Regions from separate parts of the Kocuria sp. KKT182 genome, predicted to be linked through region 2. Evidence: riboswitches for the same ligand, from Rfam matches in the RefSeq annotation. Region 2 holds a riboswitch; the other holds the start of a gene.
What was found. A riboswitch is a leader RNA that binds a small molecule or an ion and turns the genes downstream of it on or off. The one in region 2 is predicted to bind S-adenosylmethionine.

Region 1: linked by a shared signal. The riboswitch ahead of ACZ2G1_RS13215 (acyl-CoA dehydrogenase family protein) and the one ahead of ACZ2G1_RS15230 (O-acetylhomoserine aminocarboxypropyltransferase/cysteine synthase family protein) in region 2 are both predicted to bind S-adenosylmethionine.

Annotation. Positions count from the first base shown of each region.
Region 1 covers NZ_CM145757.1:2,812,465-2,815,854, forward strand. Annotated here, with positions in the region: gene ACZ2G1_RS13205 (thiazole synthase) at 1-58, shown strand, start outside; gene moeB (molybdopterin-synthase adenylyltransferase MoeB) at 55-1,230, shown strand; SAM riboswitch class I at 1,362-1,456, shown strand; gene ACZ2G1_RS13215 (acyl-CoA dehydrogenase family protein) at 1,570-2,907, shown strand; gene ACZ2G1_RS13220 (MFS transporter) at 2,911-3,390, shown strand, end outside.
Region 2 covers NZ_CM145757.1:3,267,372-3,270,761, reverse strand. Annotated here, with positions in the region: gene ACZ2G1_RS15235 (cystathionine gamma-synthase) at 1-715, opposite strand, end outside; gene ACZ2G1_RS15230 (O-acetylhomoserine aminocarboxypropyltransferase/cysteine synthase family protein) at 724-2,052, opposite strand; SAM riboswitch class IV at 2,090-2,211, opposite strand; gene ACZ2G1_RS15225 (Lrp/AsnC family transcriptional regulator) at 2,325-2,777, opposite strand; gene ACZ2G1_RS15220 (thiamine pyrophosphate-dependent enzyme) at 3,019-3,390, shown strand, end outside.

The DNA of each region.
Region 1 (3,390 bases), 450 kb from region 2:
AGTCGGCCCGGCGGACGTGCCGCGCGGGGACTGGGCGCCCGTGGGGGAGCGGCCGTGAGCCCGCTGCCCCCGCTCGTGGAGCCCGGCCCCGAACTGACCCGCGAGGAGCTCGAGCGCTACGCCCGGCACCTGACCCTGCCCGGGATCGGGACCCTCGGCCAGCGGCGGCTGCGGAACGCCCGCGTGCTCGTCGTCGGCGCCGGGGGGCTCGGGTCCCCGGCCCTGCAGTACCTCGCCGCGGCGGGGGTCGGGACCCTCGGGATCGTCGACGACGACGTGGTGGCGGTCTCCAACCTGCAGCGCCAGGTGGTGCACACGACCGCCGACGTCGGCCGTCCCAAGGCCGTCTCCGCCGCCGAGGCCGTCACCGCGCTCAACCCGCTGGTGGAGGTCCGCACCCACCCCGTCCGGCTGGACGCGGACAACGCCGTGGACATCATCGGCGGGTACGACCTGGTCCTGGACGGCGCCGACAACTTCGCGACCCGCTACGTGGTCAGCGACGCCGCCGCCCTGACCAGAACACCCTGCGTGTGGGGCTCCATCCTGCGCTTCGAGGGGCAGGTCAGCGTGTTCTGGGCCGGGCACGGGCCCACCTACCGGGACCTCTACCCCGAGGCCCCGCCGGACGGCGAGGTGCCCAGCTGCGCCGAGGGCGGGGTCTTCGGCATGCTCCCCGCCACCGTCGGCGCGGTCATGGTCACCGAGGCCGTCAAGCTCGTCACCGGCACCGGGGAGCCCCTGCTCGGACGGGTGCTGCTGCACGACGCGCTCGCGATGACCTGGCGCGAGATGCGGCTCACCCCGGATCCCGACGCCGCCCCGGTCACCGCGGTGGCCCAGCCCGCCGCGGTCTGCGCGCTGCCCGGCGCGGACGCCTCCGAGACCGTCGGGTCGGCCGAGCTGGCCCGGCTGCTCGAGCGCCGGGAGCGCGGGGAGGCGTCCTTCGCCCTGGTGGACGTGCGCGAGGACTGGGAGCGGGAGCTCGTGGCCATCGACGGCGCCGTGCCCGTCCCGCTGCAGGAGATCCTCGACCGCGGCGCGGACGCCCTGCCCCCGGAGGCCCGTGGCACGGACCTCGTGCTGCACTGCAAGGCCGGGGCCCGCTCCGCGACCGCGCTCGCCGCGCTGCGCTCCTTCTACGCCGGGCGGGAGGAGCGGGTCCGCCACCTCGAGGGCGGGGTGCTCGCCTGGGCGGCACAGGTGGACCCGGACCAGCCGGTCTACTGATCCGGTCTCCTGCGGCACACCGCTACACCACCGCGGAGGACGTGACCTTCTGTGACGCCGTCGTGACATTCCATGACGTGCGCCCGTCATCCGGTTGGTCCCGGACCGGGCGGTCTGATGCCATGGCAAGCGCCCCATTCAGAGCGGCTGAGAGATCTGGCTCGACGACGCCGCAGCAACCCGCCCTCCACCGGGGTCAGGGTGCTAATGCCAGAACCGATGGAGATCCCGGATCTGCAGTCGGTCCGTGACGTCAGCCTCCGGCGCTGCCGCCACCGGGCCCGCCCCCGGCGCGACCGGCCGACCGGCAATCCTCGGTGCGACCGAGAGGACCCCCGCATGACCCCGAGCACGGTCGAGGAGACCACCGCCCATCCCCGCGCCGGCACGGACCTCGCCGCCGGCCTGCCCGGGGACTACGCCGGGCTGCGGGAGCACTTCCGGCCGCTGTTCGCGGAGATCGCCGCCGGCGCCCTGGACCGGGACCTCCGGCGCGCGCTGCCCTACGCGGAGGTCGGCCGGCTGGACCGGGCCGGGTTCGGTGCCCTGCGCGTCCCGGCGGCCCACGGCGGCCCCGGGGTCAGCCTCGAGGACTTCACCCGGCTGCTGGTCGACCTGGCCGAGGCCGACTCCAACATCGCCCACCTCTACCGCTCCCACCACGGCTTCGTGGAGTCCCTGCGCTTCCTGCCCCGGGAGCTCCAGGAGGTCTGGTACCCGCGGGTGCTGGCCGGAGCCACCGTCGGCAACGCCTCCACGGAGAAGGGCGGCAACGCGCTGGGCACCCTGAACACCGTGCTGAGCCGGACCGCCGAGGGCTGGGAGCTCACCGGCCGGAAGTTCTACGCCACCGGCTCCGTCTTCTGCGACTACACCCGCGTCTCGGCCGCCCTGGACGGCCGCGACGGGCGGCGCTTCGCCGTCGTCGCCACGGACGCCGAGGGCGTGACGCTCGAGGACGACTGGGACGGCTTCGGGCAGAAGCTCACCGGCACCGGCACCGCGGTCTTCGAGCGGGTGCGCGTCCCGGAGGACGCCGTGCTGGACCGCACCGCCGGCAGCGCGGAGGCCGTCCACGAGGCCGCCTTCTTCCAGCTCGTGCTGCTGGCCGTGCTGGCCGGCATCGCCCGGGCGGCCCGGCGGGACGCGGTGGAGACCATCGCCGGACGCCGGCGGACCTTCAACACCGGGCTCGGCCTGCCGTTCCGCGACGACCCGCTGATCCAGGAGGCCACCGGGCGGATCTCCGCCAAGGCCTTCGCCGCCGAGGCCACCGTCCTGCACGCCGCCCGCGCCCTGGACGCCGGGATCGCCGCCGCCGCAGCGGCCGGCGCCGACCGGCCGGACTTCACCGGGGCCCTCCCGGCGGCGCTGCACGAGTCCGAGATCGCCGTGGAGCACGCCCAGGTCACCGTGCCGGAGCTGGCGCTCGGCGCGGCCCAGGACCTGTTCCTCACCGTGGGCGCCTCCGCCACGTCCACGGCCAAGGGCCTGGACCGGCACTGGCGCAACGCCCAGACCGTGGCCACCCACAACCCGATCGCCTTCCGCGCCCGAGCCCTCGGCGACTACCTCATCAACGGCACCCTGCCGGAGGGCCTGAACGCCATCGGCGACGCGAGGACCGGCGCCACGACCGATGTCACGGCCGACGCCGACCGAACCCCAGGAGCCTGACGCATGAGCACCACGACCACGGCCGCCCCGGGCCGCAGCAGCATCGTCCACGGCAAGAAGCGCGTCCTGGCCTCGGCCTTCGCCGGGACCACCATCGAGTGGTACGACTTCTACCTCTACGGCACCGCCGCCGCACTCGTCTTCAACGTCCAGTTCTTCCCCATGGCCACCGAGCTCGGCGGCATCGTGGCGTCCTTCGCCACGCTCGCGGTCGGGGTGATCGCCCGACCCTTGGGCGGGATCATCGCCGGGCACCTGGGGGACCGGATCGGCCGCAAGGCCCTGCTGGTGGCCTCGCTGCTGCTCATGGGCGTGGCCTCCACCCTGATCGGCCTGCTGCCCACCTATGAGGTGATCGGCTGGTGGGCCGTCGTCGGCCTCGTGGTCCTGCGCATCCTCCAGGGCCTGTCCGCCGGTGCCGAGTGGGGCGGCTCCGCGCTGCTGAGCGTGGAGCACTCACCGGCCCGCCACCGCGGGTTCTTC
Region 2 (3,390 bases):
CGACCGCCTCGGCGAGCGGGGCCCCGCGCCACTGGGCCGCGCCCACGACCACGGCGCCGCCGAGCACGTCCGAGTGCCCCCCGATGTACTTCGTGGTGGAGTGCACCACGGCGTGCGCGCCGAGCTCGAGGGGGGTCTGCAGGTACGGGGACGCGAAGGTGTTGTCGACGACGAGCAGCGCCCCGGCGTCCCGGGCCAGCTGCGCCCACGCCGCGACGTCGGCGATGCCGAGCAGCGGGTTGGACGGCGTCTCGAGCCACAGCACCTTCGTGGCGCCGGGGCGCACGGCCGCCCGGACGGCGTCGAGGTCCGTGATCTCCACGGGCGTGTGCCCGATGTCCCACGGGGCGAGGACCCGGGTGATCAGCCGGTTGGTGCCGCCGTAGCCGTCGGCGCCGAGCACGATGTGGTCGCCCGGGCGCAGCACGGCGCGCAGCAGGGCGTCCTCTGCCGCGATCCCCGAGGCGAACGCGAACCCCCGCTCGCCGCGCTCCAGGGCCGCGAGCTGCTCCTCGAAGCCGCTGCGGGTGGGGTTGGAGCCGCGGCTGTACTCGTGCCCGGCGCGCAGCACGTTGATCCCGTCCTGGGCGAACGTGGAGGTCTGGTAGATCGGCGGGATGACCGCCCCGGTCAGCGGGTCGGGCTCCTGGCCGGCGTGGACGGCGGTGGTCGTGAAGCCCCGGTGGCGGGTGCGGGTCTCGGTGGGGGACGTCATGGCGGGGCTCACTTCCGGGTGGTCTGGACGGCGGTGACGACGGTGTCGAGGGCCTGGCCGAGGTCGGCCACGAGGTCCTGGGGGGACTCGAGGCCGATCGAGAGCCGGATCGTGGTCTCGGCGATCCCGCCGGCCCGGCGCTGCTCGGGGGTCAGGCGGCAGTGGGTCATGGCCGCCGGGTGGGCCACGAGGCTGCGGGTGTCCCCGATGTTGGCGACCAGCTTGAACAGCCGGAGCGCGTCGATGAACGGGCCCACGGCGCCGTCCGGGGCGGCGAGGTCGAAGGAGAACACGGAGCCGGTCCCGCGCGGGAAGTCCCGGGCCGCGATCCCGGCGCCGGGGTCCCCGGGCACGCCGGGGTGGTGGACGCGGGCGACGGCGGGGTGCCCGGCCAGGAACTCGGCCACCGCCAGCGCCGAGGCCGTGTGGCGGGCCACGCGCAGGTCGAGGGTCTCGGTGCCCTGCAGGATCTGGCTGGCGTTGAACGGGGAGAGCGTGGTGCCGAGGTCGTGCACGTACTTCGCCCGGACCAGGTGCAGGTAGGGGCTGGCGGCGGCGCACTTGTCGACGAGGCTGAGTCCGCCCCAGCGGGCGCGGGCCTGGGTGAACTGCGGCCACTTGTCCGGCCGGGCGGACCAGTCGAAGGTCCCGCCGTCCACGACCGCCCCGGCGAGCGCGTTGCCGTGCCCGCCCAGGAACTTGGTGGCCGAGTGCACCACGATGTCCGCGCCCTTCTCCAGCGGCCGGTACAGGGCCGGGGACGCGAGGGTGTTGTCGACGACGACGGGCACGCCGGCGGTCCGGGCGACGTCGGCGATCCCGGGCAGGTCCGGGAGGGTGGCCAGCGGGTTGCCGATGGACTCGAGCAGGAACGCGCGGGTGTCGGGGCGCACGGCCGCGGCCCACGCCCCCGGGGCGGTGGGGTCCACGAAGGAGACCTCGATGCCGTAGTCCGCGAAGGAGTCGGTGAGCAGGTCCACCGTGCCCCCGTAGAGCTTCTCGGAGGCCACGAGATGCTTCCCGGCGCCCTGGCCGAGCAGGGCCAGCAGCGCCACGGCCACGGCGGACTGGCCCGAGCCGGTCGCCACGGCGCCCGCGCCGCCCTCGAGGTCGCTGATCCGCTGCTCGAGCACGGCCACCGTGGGGTTGCCGGTGCGCGTGTAGGTGAAGCCTGCCCGGGTCTGGGCGAACATCTGCCGGGCCGCCTCGTAGTCCGGGAACTCGAAGGCCGCGGTCTGGTAGATCGGCACCGTCAGGGTGCGCTGGACGACCTGGTCGTGGGTGCCGGCGTGGATCTGCCGGGTCGCGAGGTCGTGGTCGGTCACGGGGATGGACATGGCGCTGCTCCTGTGCCTTGCTCTTACCCGCACCGGTCATCCGCGCGGGCCCGGTGGGCACGCCGCGGAAGATGCAGGCCGCTTCCTCATCCGAACCACCCAATGAGCATGGGGTTGGTGCGTGACCAAGTCGGAGCTTGGCGGTCACGTCTCGTGAAGCTGGAACAACACTATGCGCAGAGGTAGTGGGTGTCCCTCCGCGTCGGAAGATGACGACCGTGACGGTTCGTGACGCCGGCCGTGCGCGCCGGGCCCGGCGCGGGGCCGGCGCGTCAGGCCCGGGTGTCGATGTCCTCGAAGATCAGGAACGTCTGGGTGTCCACCACGCCGGGCAGCTGCTGGACGTGCTCGAAGATCACCTGCCGCAGGTGCACGGTGTCCACGGCCCGCACGAGGAGCATGACGTCGAAGTTCCCGCCCACCAGGGCGATGTGGTGCACGGCGGGGATCGCCTGGAGCTGGGCGCACAGCTCCCGCCAGGTGTTCTGCTGGAGCTTGAGCGTCACGTACGCGGAGGCCTGCAGGCCCGCCCGGACCGGGTCGATCACGGTGCTGAAGCGCAGGATCACCCCCTCGTCCCGGAGCCGGTTGATCCGGGCGTAGGCGTGGGCGCGGGAGACGTGCACGGCCGCGGCGATCGCCGTCACGGACTGCCTCGCGTCTCGGGACAGCTCCGCGAGGATCTTCCGGTCGGTCTCGTCCAGCGGCACGGGGGTCGAGGGCACGGCGGGCTCCTTCGGGGCGGGTCGGGCGCGGGGCCCGGAACGTGTCGGACGAATGCGTGTGCTCCACGCCACACTAGAACATGTCGTCCACGCGCGGTGCACTGTCCGTCTCAGACTTCTGCATTTTCCCCGCTCTGTGGATACGAACCATGCCCGGTTCCCATACTGGGGAGACAGAGCCGCACCACCTTCCTGCCCTCCCCGGACCGCGGCCGCACCGGGGACCGACCGAGGGGACACCATGAGCCAGACCGTCGAGACCCCCGAGGACCCGATCCTCCGGGCCTCCCAGAGCTTCGGCATCACACCGGAGCAGTACATGCTCCCGGCCCGCGGCGAGATCCGCATGGTCGACCCGAGCGGGCGGCTGCTCGCCCCCGAGGAGCAGGGCACCGGCCCCGGCCACGAGTACCCGCTGCCGGCCCCGGACGTCCTGCTGGGCGCCTACGAGAAGCTGGTGGTCGGGCGGCGGGTCAACGACCAGAACTCCGCGCTGGTCCGCCAGGGCCGGATGGCCGTCTACCCGTCCAGCCACGGCCAGGAGGCCTGCCAGGTGGCGGCCGCCCTGTGCCTCGAGGAGGGCGACTGGCTGTTCCCCACCTACCGGGACACC